Regions from separate parts of the Shewanella sp. 8A genome, predicted to be linked through region 1. Evidence: predicted binding sites of a transcription regulator. Region 1 holds the regulator's gene; the other holds the start of a gene.
What was found. The regulator LexA, encoded in region 1, represses DNA repair genes until DNA is damaged. The targets are predictions, from matches to a motif close to TACTGTATNNNNATACAGTA.
Positions count from the first base shown of each region.

Region 2: the regulator LexA is predicted to act here: its motif matches at 1,486-1,505, upstream of recA (recombinase RecA).

Region 1 covers NZ_JAMDJP010000009.1:149,716-161,822, forward strand. The annotation lists gene ctaD (cytochrome c oxidase subunit I) at 1-400, opposite strand, end outside; gene coxB (cytochrome c oxidase subunit II) at 410-1,951, opposite strand; gene M0413_RS09340 (cell division inhibitor SulA) at 2,357-2,869, opposite strand; gene lexA (transcriptional repressor LexA) at 2,866-3,486, opposite strand; gene plsB (glycerol-3-phosphate 1-O-acyltransferase PlsB) at 3,772-6,195, shown strand; gene mtr (tryptophan permease) at 6,195-7,451, shown strand; gene M0413_RS09360 (VOC family protein) at 7,584-8,366, shown strand; gene M0413_RS09365 (ribonuclease T2) at 8,599-9,768, opposite strand; gene M0413_RS09370 (CehA/McbA family metallohydrolase domain-containing protein) at 9,958-11,532, shown strand; gene M0413_RS09375 (efflux RND transporter permease subunit) at 11,605-12,107, opposite strand, start outside.
Region 2 covers NZ_JAMDJP010000005.1:13,126-16,989, forward strand. The annotation lists gene mutS (DNA mismatch repair protein MutS) at 1-1,230, opposite strand, end outside; gene recA (recombinase RecA) at 1,613-2,686, shown strand; gene M0413_RS05040 (regulatory protein RecX) at 2,704-3,171, shown strand; gene alaS (alanine--tRNA ligase) at 3,726-3,864, shown strand, end outside.

The DNA.
Region 1 (12,107 bases):
AGCTCAATAAAATAGTAAAGGCGAAGGGCAGGATCCAAAAACTCCAGTTGTTCATCCGTGGAAGCGCCATATCAGGCGCACCAATCATCATCGGGATTAACCAGTTAGCTAGTCCGGTAAAGGCTGGCATCACTGCGCCGAATACCATGATTAGCCCATGCACTGTGGTCATTTGGTTGAAGAAGTTAGGTTCAACGAGTTGTAATCCGGGCTGAAAGAGTTCGGCGCGGATCACCATGGCCATCGCACCACCAGTTAAAAACATAATGAAACTAAACCATAGGTACAGGGTGCCAATGTCCTTGTGGTTGGTGGTGAGTAACCAGCGCATGATGCCTTTAGGTGCACCGTGATGGTGTTCATCATGGGCGGCAATTTGATCTTGAGTCAGTGTGCTCATCTTAATCCCCTACTGTCCATGGCGTGCAATATCAGCGGGTTGCACTGTATCGCCGGTATTGTTGCCCCACGCATTGCGCTCATAGGTAATGATGGCAGCAAGTTGTTGTGGCGTGAGTTGGTTGCCAAATGCCTGCATCGCCGTGCCCGGTTTACCGTGCATCACTATATCGATGTGATTGGCGACTGGGCCTGTTGCAATAACGCTACCAGCAAGGGCGGGGAAGGCGGGAGGCATACCTGCACCCGTTAGCTGGTGGCAGGCGGCGCAAACTGTGGCATAGGTCTTTTCCCCTTCGGCCATCAGTTCATCATGGCTGAGCGTGGGAAGACTCGCGGGATCGACACTGGCGATGGGCTCTGTCGCTGCTTTGGGCGCATCGGTGGTTGAGGGGGGCTGAGTCGTTGCTACTGGTTCGCTATTGGTGCCACCGGATTTATGGGCATCAACGTCTTTGGCTTGCACCGCATCACCCGTGTTATTGCCCCACGCATTACGCTCATAGGTAATCACTGCGGCAATTTCTTGGGGCGTTAATTGTTTACTGAAGGCTTGCATGGCCGTACCCGTTTTACCATTGAGCACGATTTCAAGATGACCGCTCAGCGGCCCGGTAGCTATGGGGCTGCCTTTGAGATGAGGGAATACGCCTTTGAGACCTTCGCCATTAGGTTGATGGCAGGCTGCGCAGTGACCAAGGTAAACTTGCTCACCCTGAGTCATCAGCTCTTCTTTACTCAGTGTTTGCGATAAGGCGGCTTGTGCGGCTTGCGCTGCGGCATTGGCAGCTTGTTTTTGTTCTGCAACCCAAGCATCGAACTCGGCTTCGGGCAGTGCCTGAACCACTATCGGCATAAATCCATGATCTTTACCGCAAAGCTCGGCACATTGGCCACGGTAAATGCCGGGTTTATCGATACGGGTCCACGCCTCGTTGATAAACCCTGGGTTAGCATCTTTTTTCACTGCAAAATCTGGTACCCACCATGAATGGATAACATCTTCAGAAGTCATCAGAAAGCGGATTTTTCTATTTACAGGCAGGACAAGGGGCTTATCGACCTCGAGTAAGTAGTGCTTTCCCTTGGCCTCACTACCTTCGATTTGAGGTCTTGGTGTGGCGAGAATACTGTAAAACTCAATATCTTGATCGAAATAGCTGTAATGCCACTTCCATTGCGATCCTGTGACTTTTACCGTGAGATCGGCATTGCTGGGGTCTTCCATGGCAATCAGAGTTTTAGTTGCCGGAATCGCCATTAAGATCAGAATGATAAAGGGAATTATCGTCCAAGCGATCTCAACTTTTGTACTCTCATGGAAGTGTGACGCGACCGCGCCCTTGGATTTTCTGTGGTTGATCATGGCATAAATCATCACGCCAAAAACCACTAAGCCTATCGCGCAGCAGATATACAGAATCGTCATGTGCAGGTGGTATACCTTGCCACTGATTTCTGTTACGCCAGGCGTCATATTGAACCGCATGTCTGCTGCGGCCAACGGTGGGGCGAATAGCACCACGAGTAAACAATACAACCATTGCTTCACAAGACTTCTCCTCTGCTAATTGCAAATAGCAACTACAAAGAAGAGCAACACAGTAAGTCTCAACTCTATGCAAACTCTTCAGTTCCCAAAAAAGTGTTTCTGACTTCAACGTGCGTTGGCGGCTTACTTATGATCAAGTATTGTTACTGCTGTTATTAGCCACACTGGCACATACTGCTGAATAAACCCATTATTCTCAATTCTTGTGGGCGAGCGATATTCGAAAATAACGCGATATTTCTGCCTAAACAGGCCATATATCATGTGCGCCTAAATCAAACATACTTGCTGTTTAAAAATTGATCAAGATCACTTCTTTTTCTAATTGTCTGAAAAATTGCCAAAAAAAAGCCTCACATTCACAGGTGAGGCGGCTTTCAAGGCTAAATACGGTGTGAAAAATTTTTAATGAACAGAGCTGAAAAATGCGGGTTGAGTAAATTTAGCCGATTGTGTGAGATTGGTGCTAGAAGGTTGGTCATTCGTTGAACCTTCAAGCACGATACCCATTGCACGTGCGCTCTTTGCTACAATTTGTAGGCGACGATTATCGCGAGTATCTAGGGCGTTAATCCAAGTAATCACTGCGCTAGATGTGCCACTGGTTAAGGCTTTTTCCATCGCCCAAAGGGTTTCGACCTCATCTTTTGCGTGAACCAATAGTACGCGATCCATGCGCACACCTGCGTTTGCTAATAGCTGCTTGTAGCCAATACTAGGTGGGTTGATGAGCACTATCCATCTTCCCTGTTGGCTCAGTTGGGCAAGTTGTTTGCTCAGCTGTGTCAGCTCTTGGCGCCCTTGGCTCTGAGTTGGCATAGTGACTATTGATGTATGCTGCCAGTCGGTCTCTGTATCTCGAACCGTATCGAGCCATAAACCGGGGTGACGCGGGGCATTACCTAATAGTTTGTTCATAGCCAATCTCCGTTGCGGATCACCCCTACGGCGAGCCCTTCAATTGTTAGACTTTGGAAACTCAAATCGACTTTAATCGGTGAATAGTCTTCATTCTCGGCATGTAGGTAGACTAAATTACCTTTTTTTTCAAAGCGTTTTACGGTTACATCATCATCAACGCGAGCAACAACAACTTGTCCATTGCGCGCTTGTTGTACTTTATGAACGGCAAGCAGGTCACCCTCAAGGATGCCGATATTCTTCATACTGTCGCCTTTTACGCGCAGCAGGAAATCGGCAGCAGGGTGGAACATGCTGGGGTCGACTTGGTAATACTGTTCGACATGCTCTTGGGCGAGAATAGGTTCACCCGCTGCCACTTGGCCGATAAGTGGCAAGCCTGTTTCGCGGTTATCTTCTTCCTCTACAGGGAGACGGATCCCGCGGGAAGTACCAGGCATGATCTCGATGCAGCCTTTTTTCGCCAATGCCTTAAGGTGTTCTTCTGCGGCATTTGCACTTTTAAAACCCAAACGGGTGGCAATTTCGGCCCGAGTGGGTGGCATGCCAGTCTCGGCAATATTACGTTTAATCAGCTCTAAAATTTCGGCTTGGCGTGGCGTCAACGGTCTCATGGTCTTTCCTGTTTTTCTATACAGTTACTGTTAGTATATACAGTATTATTTGTAGTGCAAGTATTAACCACTTTTAACTTGGTCAGCTAGATCTGCAAATAACCGTAATCGTCATCTATGGGGTGAATGCCATTTGCACGGCAGCAATAAATGGCGTTGCCTAAAGTGCGTTACTAAGTCATTAAAATCAGCCGCTGAATCCTGCATCTTTAGGTTGTTTGGGTATATTCTCTAGAATCTGGTATTCTATGGGGCTAATGAACGTACTTACATTGCATAAGAATAATGCCTAAACAAGACTCTCTTTGGTTGAAATCATTACGTTGGATCCAAAAGCACTTAGTGCACACTATTGTTGTGCCACAGGATCCCTTTGCCGATCTGAATCTGGATGCCTCCAGACCGCTTGCTTATGTAATGAAAACAGAATCCCTGAGTGATATTGCTGCGTTAAGCGAGATCACCACGAAACTTGGTTTGCCAAGCCCTTACGAGCCGCTGGTGGTGAATGGCGTTGTGGCGCCACGGGTGGTATGCCTTGAAGGTCGTAAGCCCTTATTTGGTGAACGCGCCAGCAATGAGCCATTCCTCGAATGTTTTATGCGTTTGTTGGCCGTCCATAAGGAAAAGCCAGAGTTAGATATCCAGCTGGTGCCTGTGAGTCTGTATTGGGGTCGTACTCCGGGTAAAGAAGACGACACCATGAAGGCGGCAGTGCTTGAGCGCGAGAACCCTACTTGGTTACGCAAGTGTTTGATGATCTTATTTTTAGGTCGTCATAACTTTGTGCAATTTTCTAATGCGGTATCGCTGCGTTACATGGCCGACGAACATGGAACCGATATGGGCATTGCCCATAAATTGGCTCGAGTAGCGAGAGTGCATTTCCGTCGCCAACGTAAGGTGATGACGGGGCCTGTGTTGCCTAATCGTCAGGCGTTATTCCATTCCTTGCTGAAATCTGAATCCTTACGTAAGGCGATTCAGGAAGAAGCCGCGAGCAAGAAGATTTCTGAAACCCAAGCGCGTGAAACGGCAATTGAATATCTTGATGAAATTGCAGCAAATTATTCCGATAGTCTCGTACGTATTGCTGAGCGCTTTTTAACGTGGTTATGGAACAAGCTCTACAGCGGTATTAACATCAAAGGTGCTGAGCATATTCGGCAGTTACACCACGATGGTCATGAGATTGTGTATGTGCCCTGCCATCGCAGCCATATGGATTACCTGCTGTTATCTTACATTCTGTATTACCAAGGTATGGTGCCACCGCATATTGCTGCGGGTATCAACCTAAACTTCTGGCCTGCGGGGCCGCTGTTCCGCCGTGGCGGGGCTTTCTTTATTCGCCGTAGTTTTAACGGCAACAAACTCTATACTGCAGTGTTCCGTGAGTACCTCGATCAGCTGTTTGCTAAGGGATATTCGGTTGAGTATTTCTCTGAAGGTGGCCGTTCTCGTACCGGTCGTCTATTGGCACCGAAAACGGGCATGATCGCTATGACGATCAACAGTGTGTTGCGTGGTATCGAACGCCCAGTCACCTTAGTGCCTGTGTATTTAGGCTACGATCACGTGATGGAAGTGGCGACCTATCACAAAGAGCTAAGCGGTAAGAAAAAACAGAAAGAATCTGTATGGCAAGTCTTTGGTGCTATTCGTAAATTAGGTAATTTTGGCCAAGGTTATGTCAACTTTGGTGAGCCGATTACATTGCAAAATTTCTTGAATGAAACGGCACCTAACTGGCGCAGTGAAGTGGCTGATGATCCTGAGCAAAAACCGACTTGGTTAACCCCAGCGGTGAACGTGTTAGCAAATCGGGTGATGACGCGGATTAACGACGCCGCTGCCGCCAGCTCTATTACCTTGACCAGTTTAGTGTTGTTGGCGTCGGAGCAAAATGCCTTAGAGCGTTGTTTGCTCGAGCGTCAGTTAGATTTATACCTGACCCTGCTTAAGCGTGTGCCTTACACGTCGTTTACGTCGGTTGCCGAAGGTGATGGCAAGCACTTAGTACAACAAGGATTAGAGCTGAACAAGTTCTCCATCAACGCCGATCCTTTGGGTGAGATAGTGTCAATTGATGAAAAACAAGCGACGTCAATGACATATTATCGCAATAATATCATTCACTTATTTATTATTCCGTCATTAATTGCCAGCTGTTTAATCAATAATAAACAGATTTCAAGAGCGCAAATCCTTGGGATAGTGAACGACTTTTATCCGTTATTGAAGGCGGAGTTGTTTATGGGGATCAAAGATCTCCCAAGCTACGTGAATCAAGTGCTCGAGCTGTTTATTGAGCAAGGTCTAGTGCAGGAAAGCGATATGTTGTCGGTTGTGACCGAGCACACCAGCCAAATGTTATTGTTGGCTGGCAGCGTTAGTGAGACCTTGCAACGCTATGCCATTATCTTCAATCTGCTGGCCCACAGACCTAAGATGGAGCGTTCGGATCTCGAGTCTGAAAGCCATCTGCTTGCCCAACGTTTAGGGGCGCTGCATGGAATTACCGCACCAGAATTTTACGATAAGAAACTCTATAACACCTTGAGTGTTAAGCTAAAAGAGTTGGGTTATTTCTCTGGTAAGGAAGATAAATCTGATGTTGAGCGCATTCGCGATCAAGCCAATAGCTTACTCAGAGCCTCTGTAAGGCAAACGATTGTCGCCAGCGTGACCGCGGAGCATATCGCTTAATGGCTAACCATATGAATGCGGCGAAGAATAAGCCGGTGGGCAAGTCTTTGCTCGGTGGTGCCATGATTATTGCCGGTACCACAGTAGGGGCGGGGATGTTTTCTTTGCCTGTCGTGGGCGCTGGCATGTGGTTTGGCTACTCGGTACTGATGTTACTCGGTATTTGGTTTTGCATGTTGATGTCGGGACTGTTACTGCTCGAAACCAACCTGCATTTCGAGCCGGGAGCGAGTTTCGATACCCTGACCAAGGAAACTTTAGGCCAGTTTTGGCGCATCGTGAATGGGGTGTCCATTGCCTTCGTGCTCTACATCTTAACCTACGCCTACATCAGTGGTGGTGGCTCGATTGTTAACCATAGCCTCCAAGGTATGGGGATTGAACTGCCTCAAAGTGTCGCCGGATTAGTATTTGCTGTCGTGCTCGCCTGTATCGTGTTGATCAGTACCAAGGCGGTGGATCGTATTACGACCATTATGCTCGGCGGGATGATCATCACTTTCTTCCTCGCGATTGGTAATTTGCTGATCGAGATCGATGTGGCTAAGTTGCTCGAACCGGATGGAAAGCAAAGCTTTATGCCTTATCTGTGGGCGGCCTTGCCATTTGGTCTAGCCAGTTTTGGTTACCATGGAAATGTGCCGAGTCTGGTGAAGTATTATGGCAAAGATTCATCGACCATTTTCAAAGCTATTTTTGTCGGGACTTTTATCGCGCTGATTATTTATGCCTGCTGGTTGGTCGCCACTATGGGCAATATTCCCCGCAGCCAGTTTAGTGAGATTATTGCCCAGGGTGGCAATATGGGTGTGTTAGTCGGCGCCTTGTCGAAAGTAATGGAAAGCAGCTGGTTAAACAGCATGTTAACCCTATTTGCTAATTTAGCTGTGGCGTCTTCTTTCCTCGGTGTGACCTTAGGTTTATTCGATTATTTGGCCGATTTATTCGGATTCGACGATACGCGCTATGGCCGGATGAAAACGGCGATTGTCACCTTTGTGCCGCCCACCATATTTGGTTTGCTGTTTCCCGATGGCTTTTTAATTGCCATTGGATTTGCAGCCTTAGCGGCAACCGTATGGGCTGTTATCGTGCCAGCGCTGATGGCCTACAAGTCGAGACAACTCTTCCCTAATCATCAAGGTTTTAGGGTCTTTGGTGGCACGCCGTTAATTATCCTTGTGGTGTTGTTTGGTGTCGTGACGGGTGCTTGTCATCTACTCGCGATGGCGAATTTATTACCACAGTTCTCCTAAGTATTTCGCTCGCAAATCAAGCCCTCAAATAGAGGGCTTTTTCTTTGTATTCATCTTTTTACCGCCAAAACTGGACAGTTGCATAAACTCCAGCTTAACTCGAACACATTATCTGTTTGATTGGAGTCTGCAATGAGGATTACTCAGTACGCACAGGGACAGGCCTGTTGGGTCGAATTGGCGAGCCATGACTGGCAGGGTGCACAGGGTTTTTACCATGCGCTGTTTGGTTGGAATGCGGTGGAAATGGCAATTCCTAATGGTCATTTCTCGCTGTTCAATCTGGAGGGGGACGATTTAGGGGCCATGTATCAAATCCCTGAGTCGGAACCACAGATCCCTAGCCATTGGCGGATTTATTTTGCGGTTAAGGATATCGAAGCGACGGTTGCCGCCATCCTGGCTGCGGGTGGGCAATTACACATGGGACCGCATGTGGTGGGGGATGCGGGCGTGATGGCGCAGGTGAGCGATCCCGAAGGGGCACGCTTTGCCCTGTGGCAAGCGAAAAACCACTCGGGCTCACGTCGCCAAGGCGAAGAAAATACCCTGTGTTGGGTGGAGCTGGCTTGCCGTGAGCCTAGCGCCGAAGCCAGTTTTTACACTCAAGTGTTTCCTTGGACCGCGCTCCCCAGTCATGTGCCCGGCATCGATTACACCGAGTGGCAAATTGACGGTCAGTCTATGGGGGGCATGATGAAAATGATGCCGGAATGGGGCGAGATCCCCGCCCATTGGATGCCCTATTTTGTGGTGGCGGATTGTGATGCTTTTGCCGCTAAGGCGCAGGGGCTGGGCGCACAGCTATGCGTGCCGCCAAGCGATATCCCCGATGTGGGACGTTTTGCGGTGATTGCTGACGCCCAAGGTGCTACTTTCGCGGTAATACACCTATCCCAAAATGAAAACCAATAAGTTAACCTGAGCTAGGGATAAGTAGCGCCGCTGAATAGGCCTCTTTTCGGGCCTCTCTGCGTTGCTCTGTCTAACCATAGCTCGCTATGGTTAGACAGAGCGCCTTGATATGCACAAAAATCTGCGCATTCAGTCAGGAGGAATTGTATTTTAAAAACAATCGTTTATGACATTTGTTTGGTTTGTTAGATTTAGGTTTTTTCGACACACGTTACCCCAAGTTCAGGTTAAGTTAGTTTGGTTTGTCGATAGAGAGTGGGTCCGGACAGTTAGTCTTTTTCGCCTTGGGTGCTTTAGCAAGTAGGCTCGGAATTGAGTCTGATAGCTTGATCTCTTGTGGAAGATTAATCCGGATTTCGCTTAAGAGTCCCTTGGCGCAATCAAGCGTGATCTTAGTGTGTGCACCTTTACCGAAGCTAGTATCAAAGCTTTGATTCAACTCTTGTTGTGTGACTTTTTTACCAATTCTTTCATGGATAAATTGTTGTACCCATGTCGAGGCATTGACTTCCTGCGTCAGCTGAGTCGCCAGTAAAAAATAGTCATTGGGGTCTTGATTACGACAGGTACCGTGCTTCCACCATTCATGGCGTTCTAAACAGGTGCCGTAGCGAGCACTAGGCATCACTTCTTCCAGATTCTTTTGCACAGAGGCATTGAGTGGTACTTCAGGATAATCGCAAAAGTCACTCGGTTGTTGTTTTACGCTGCTGCAAAAGCCGTAACGAGTGCCACATTGCTGGCGATTAGGCCAGAGGCCATGCAGGCTAAAGTGTTGCCATTGAGGCGCATCACTGGTTTGGCTTAAGGCGCGGCATTCGGCTTTACGACTGCCATAGAGTTCACAAAAGGTGCTTTGCCAACTTAAGGCGAGCACATGGGAGTCATAATTATCTTCGATTTGACACACATGGCCTTGGCGTTTCTCCGGCGTACCTCGTTCTTTTAGGCTTTCACGATTGATGGCTTTGATATCAGAGGCTGTAGTGGTTTGCGTAGGCTCTTTGGTTGAGTTTGGCTGATAAGTCTCTGCCGCCGCTACATTGGTATTGTATTGTCCACAATCACCTTTAATCCAGCGTAACGGTGAACTGATGGCATTGGTGCGGACGCGAATCCAGTCAGGATTGACGCTGTTTCCTAAAATCTCCGTAACGGGATAACGTTCACCGATATTGCTCTGCCAATCATCGGGATTGGTTTGTTTATTTTTAGACTGAAACAACTCACAGCGTTTATTGGCAATAAATTCCCCTGTGGCGGGGACGGCATATGCGGGTGCTGCTGACATGATTAGTGCAGAGCATAAACTGAACGAAGCGAGTAAAACATGTAATCGTTTTTTAAGGAAAAGTCTTTGTGGCCATATTTGGCTGATGATTAAACAAGATGGCTTAGTCATGTGATGGCATCCTTTCTACAGCAGTGAGTCGAGTCAATTCTGTGGTGCGCTGCGTTAATGGTACATATAAGCGTTGTAAACTGAGAGGCTTATTTTATGGATCGCAAACATCAGTGTCATTAGGGTGTCATGCATTCGACTTATATTCGGGTTTTATTGCTAAAACTTTTGAATATAAAGAGGTTATTCATGCATAAGGTCATAAATCTCAATGTTGTTTTATTATCGTCTCTAGTAGTGCTATCTGGTTGTAATTCTGACTCTGATAAGACTGATCCTACACCCATTGAGCCCAGTGGGCGTTGGCTAAAAGGTGACTTACACGTTCACACTGCGGTTTCGCAGGATGCTCGTGAAACCCAGTCTGATATTCTAAAATGGGCCTTTGGTGACTTCGGTTTAGACTATGTTTCATTATCAAATCATATGCGTAACAACAGTCAAGATAATGATGATAACGACGTCGGTGGGTTACTGTTTTACGATGCGTTAACTCAGTATGAAATTCCCGGTTTAAAGAAGAACATGCCTAACTATGAGGGCAAGATTGCTTATTCAAGTTTTGAGTGGGATATGCCAACCCATGAGCACTTTAACATTGGTATTTTAGGTGATGAAGCCAAAGTTCTGTCTGCGGTTAAGACCTTTGAGTACAGATTTAGTAGTAAAAATGATATTACGAACTTTGATCCCAAAGATGTTGCTGCATGGACGGCTGCGGGGGATACCCGTCAAAATAAGACTCACGAGGATGCTATTGCTGCTTTGAAGTGGTTAGAGACTCATTATCCAGACAGCAGCTACGGGATGCTAAATCATCCTCGTCGTTATTTATCCAGTTATACGATTCAAGATGTTAGAGAGCTGAACGATGTTGCTCCGAATGTTTTCTTTATGGTTGAAGGTCTTGTCGGTGGCCAGTTCAGTGGTAACCGTGGTGACTATGGTGAGCGTAGTAGTGGAGTGTACGGCGGCGTCGATCCGGTTGTTGCTGAGGTCGGTGGCTGGTGGGATGCATTATTGGGTGAAGGTCGTCGAATTTGGAACATGGGTAACTCGGATATCCACTTCAAAACACGTACTCCCTACGCTAGTAGTTATTATCCCGGTGAATATGCGAAAAGTTACACTTGGGTCGATGGCAAAGATACTACAGCGCTTTTGAAGGGATTACGCTCGGGTAATAGCTTTTCTGTGTTTGGTGATTTGATCGATGCCTTGGATTTTAAGCTTGAAAATGGCAATAAGAATAGCGTTACCATGGGACAAACTTTAGTGGCTAAACCTGGCGATAAGTTAACACTCACTATCCGCTTTAAAAGTCCGGCGTTGAATAATAAAGAGTCCGATATAGGTAATGAAATTTATGCTGGAATTAACCCTGGTGTAAACCACATAGACTTGATTGCGGGTAACGTGGGTCAGCGTGCTGAGCCTGGGACCGCGGCTTACAGAAAAGAAACAAACGATTCAACCTTAGTCGTTAAAACCTTTACTCGTGCCGACTGGCATAAAGATGCCGATGGCTACTACAGTATGAGTTACAGTTTTATCGCGGATCGGCATCAATATTTCCGTCTGCGTGGGACTAATTTAGATTATAACCAAGCTAATCTGACGGAAAGAGGTAATCCTTTGAAGTCAGCTGTGATTAATCAAGCGGAAGGTGAATCGGTACAGTCTTGGTATAACAAGATTAATGATCGTAACTATAACGACCTGTGGTTCTATTCTAACCCTGTGTTTGTTAACACGGTTCAATAAGCCCTTTTAAATGCGGTTGAATAAAAATCCCCCAGACTATTATGGTTTGGGGGATTTTTTATGCCTGTACTATCAGTGAACTGCGTCTTGCTTTAATTTACGCGAGTAAATGAGAAGATACAGTGCCGGCAGTACAAACAACGACAGTATTGGTGCTGTTACCATTCCGCCGACCATTGGGGCGGCGATTTTTTGCATCACATCGTTACCCGAACCTGCACCCCACATAATGGGGAGTAGGCCGAAGAAGATGGTGGCAACTGTCATCGCTTTAGGACGTATCCGCATGACCGCACCTTCTATCAAGGCTTCTTTTAAGTCTTCAACGCTGTGGTAAAGGTTTTTCTCCTGTCGATGTTTGATGGCGTTATTTAAATAGACCAACATAATCACCCCAAATTCTGCTGCTACCCCAGCAAGGGCAATCATACCAACAGCGACGGCAACAGAGATGTTGTAATCCAGTAGATACAATAGCCAAGTGCTGCCGACTAAGGCAAAGGGTAGACTCAGCATGATCATGCTCGCTTGCATGGTAGAGCCAAAGGTCATCATCAGTAGGATAAAGATGACCC
Region 2 (3,864 bases), on a different contig from region 1:
CAGTTGTTGCTCTTCGGGAAACTCGCCTAAGAGTTGACCTAGTTTCACCGTATGGGGAGCACTTAACTGTGCTAATGATTGCTGTAATTGAGGCAATAGGTTTAATGCTTGGCGTAGGCGGGCAAAATCCCGTGGACGAGCGGTACGAAGCGCCAGTCTTGCCATGATACGTTCGATATCACCTAGGGCTTTAAGCTGCTCATGCAATGACTCATGGGCCGCGGTCGCGAGCAACTCATTGACCGCCGTTTGGCGAGCAAAAATCTGTGCATGGTCCCTCAACGGCTGATGGATCCAGCGTTGTAACATACGGCTGCCCATGGCTGTGGCAGTATTGTCGAGCACGGCTGCTAGGGTGTTATCCCGACCACCACTCAAATTTTGTGTCAGCTCGAGGTTGCGGCGCGTTGCCGCATCCAAGACAATCGTATCGGTTTGATTAAAACGGGTAATAGCATTGATATGGGGCAGGGCGGTGCGCTGGGTGTCTTTTACGTACTGCATCAAGCAGCCTGCCGCTTGCAGCGATAGGCGAGCATCGGTTATGCCGAAACCGTGTAAATCCTTAGTGCCAAACTGGGCCAACAGCAGTTTGATACTGGTATCGTAATCAAATTCCCACTCAGGGCGGCGACGTTTGCCTTTAAAATGATGCAATAACTCCAGTGCACCAAAATCTTCGCTATAAAGAATTTCGACCGGATTCGTACGTTGCAACTCGGCTTCGAGGGACTCCTTCGTCTCTAATTCGGCAATCACGAAACGGCCAGAAGACACATCTAGAGTCGCATAGCCAAAGCCCACTTTGCCTTGATAAACCGCGGCCAACAGATTGTCTTGCCGCTCCTGCAATAGCGCTTCATCGGTTAAGGTTCCTGGGGTGACAATGCGTACGACTTTGCGCTCAACCGGACCTTTTGAGGTGGCAGGATCGCCAATCTGTTCGCAAATCGCAACCGATTGGCCAATTTGAACCAATTTTGCGAGATAGCCTTCAACTGCATGGTAAGGGATACCCGCCATCGGGATCGGGTCGCCACCACTTTTGCCTCGTGCCGTAAGGGAAATGCCCAATAATTCAGAGGCTCGTTTGGCGTCATCATAGAAGAGTTCATAGAAGTCACCCATACGATAAAACAGCAGCATGTCGTGATGCTCTGCTTTCATGGTCAAATATTGACGCATCATCGGGGTATGTTTTTCTAAATCATCGGTATCTATAGGATTCATTAAATCGTTATCGTCCGCTATGCCGGCCCTGAAATAGGGAATAAAGTCATACAGTAATGGGAGATAAAATCAGTTGATTTGCACTATTACTGTCTAAAATCAATTGGCGCCAATCTTAGCAACAATTTACAGAAAATTGATCCTCAAAGCGTGGATATTCACTGATATCTTGATAAATCTGCAGGATGGGTGGGTAAAAGCTTGTCTAAACGGGAAAATTTTCAGGTATAAAAATAATTCATTCACAGGTATTGATACTGTATGATTGTACAGTATACTAGTCAGCAGATTACGACAAAGAGCCTCGCTTTTTGATCACCCGCTTTATTAAATTGAATATCACTTTTGACAGTACTGATGCTGTCTAGATGAGGGAACAGGAATGAAGGTCGATCCAAACAAAGAGAAAGCACTTGCTGCGGTATTGAGCCAAATTGAGAAGCAATTTGGTAAAGGCTCCATCATGAAGCTGGGCGAAGACCGCTCTATGGATGTTGAGACCATTTCTACTGGTTCTCTTTCCCTTGACGTTGCCCTCGGTGCGGGCGGCCTACCAATGGGCCGTATTGTTGAGATTTATGGCCCTGAATCATCAGGTAAAACAACTCTGACATTAGAAGTGATTGCAGCTGCTCAGCGCGAAGGTAAAACCTGTGCCTTTATCGATGCGGAGCACGCTCTCGATCCTATCTACGCGAAAAAGTTAGGTGTAGATATTGATAACTTATTGTGTTCACAACCCGATACCGGTGAACAAGCCCTTGAGATCTGTGATGCGTTAACCCGTTCTGGCGCGGTAGATGTGATCATCGTTGACTCGGTCGCGGCATTAACCCCCAAGGCAGAGATTGAGGGCGAAATCGGTGACTCACACATGGGCTTAGCGGCGCGTATGATGAGCCAAGCGATGCGTAAGTTAGCGGGTAACCTCAAGCAATCGAATACACTGTTAATCTTCATCAACCAAATTCGTATGAAGATTGGTGTGATGTTTGGTAACCCAGAAACCACAACGGGTGGTAATGCTCTGAAATTCTATGCTTCTGTTCGTTTAGATATTCGCCGTACTGGTGCTATCAAAGAAGGCGATGAAGTGGTTGGTAACGAGACTCGTGTCAAAGTGGTTAAAAACAAAGTGGCTGCACCATTTAAGCAGGCTGAGTTTCAAATCCTTTACGGTCAAGGTATCAACCGTACTGGCGAGTTAGTCGATTTAGGGGTAGCCCATAAACTGATTGAGAAAGCTGGTGCTTGGTATAGCTACAAGGGCGATAAAATTGGTCAAGGCCGTGCCAATGCGGGTAAATATTTGACTGAAAACCCAGCCATTGCCGCTGAAATCGATAAGACATTGCGTGAGTTATTATTGAGTAACCCAAGTGCACTGGCATCATCAGCATCCGATGATGATAATATCGAGGGGAATATTGATTTAGAAACAGGCGAAGTATTCTGAGCCAGTCTGCCCGTCAAATTGCGGTCGCGCTGTTAGCGCGCCGCGATTATTCCCGCCAAGAAATCCGCACAAAACTGCTCGAAAAAGGCTTTGAGGTCGCTGATATCGATCCTGTGCTTGATGATTGTGAAGCGTCAGGATTTATCAATGATAAGCGCTATGCCGAGCTTCTCGTTCGAAGCCACATTGCCCGTGGTCATGGACCAATACGCATTCGTCAAGCTATTGCTCAAAAGGGGCTGACTAAAGATTGTATCGAAGCTGCCTTATCTGCAAATGAGCATGATTGGTTTGAGTTGGCAAAAGCGAAAGCCATCAAAAAGTATACGGTCCCTAAAGTGTTTGAAGTAAAAGGCTCACTATCCCGCGAGCAAATTGCAAAAGAAAAAGCCAAACGAGTACGGTTTTTACTGAGCCAAGGCTTTAATTACGAACAAGTCACCTATGCCTTAGATTATGATCCTTTGGAAGATAATGATGACTAGGGCGTGTAGACGTTTCGAGATTAAATTTTATTCGTTCTGGCAAGTTCGTGCTCGCGAAACGAGGAATGATGTGTAGTTTACTCAAATGACGAGCGGCTCTTATGACAGAAAGTAAGAGCAAGGGCTTGCCAGACGAACCCTTCGGGCAGCATTTGGTTGGCTTTTCTGCCGCGTTATCGTCCGTTTATGTAGAATAACTACACAGCACGGACTTTGCCTTGCATAAAAGCCAGCCACATTGCTGCAAAAATAACCATGAAACGTCAACACGCCCTAATGTAATCATATAAACTTGCCCTGGTAAGTTTGTGCTTGTCATTCTTAACTCAGTTCATCTCCCTCGCAGAATTAGTCCTTTTTCACCACTTTCACCTTGGGTTGTTGTGATAAGCCCTGTATTAGATGAAAACTCATCGAAAATATTAGACTCCGAAGCGTGATATCGCTATTCAAGGCTGGTCGTCTTTCTTCAGTCTGCTTATAATGCTGGGCAAATAGAAATACGGCTACCTTATGGTGTAGCTGGTCATGCTTACCCAATTCAGGACGATTTCATGTATCAAACCACAGCAGCGCTTAGAAGTGCTTTCCTCGAATTTTTCCGCAGCAATGGTCACCAAGTTGTGGACAGTAGTTCTCTTGTACCAGGCAATGATCCCACGCTTTTATTCACCAATGCCGGTATGAACCAGT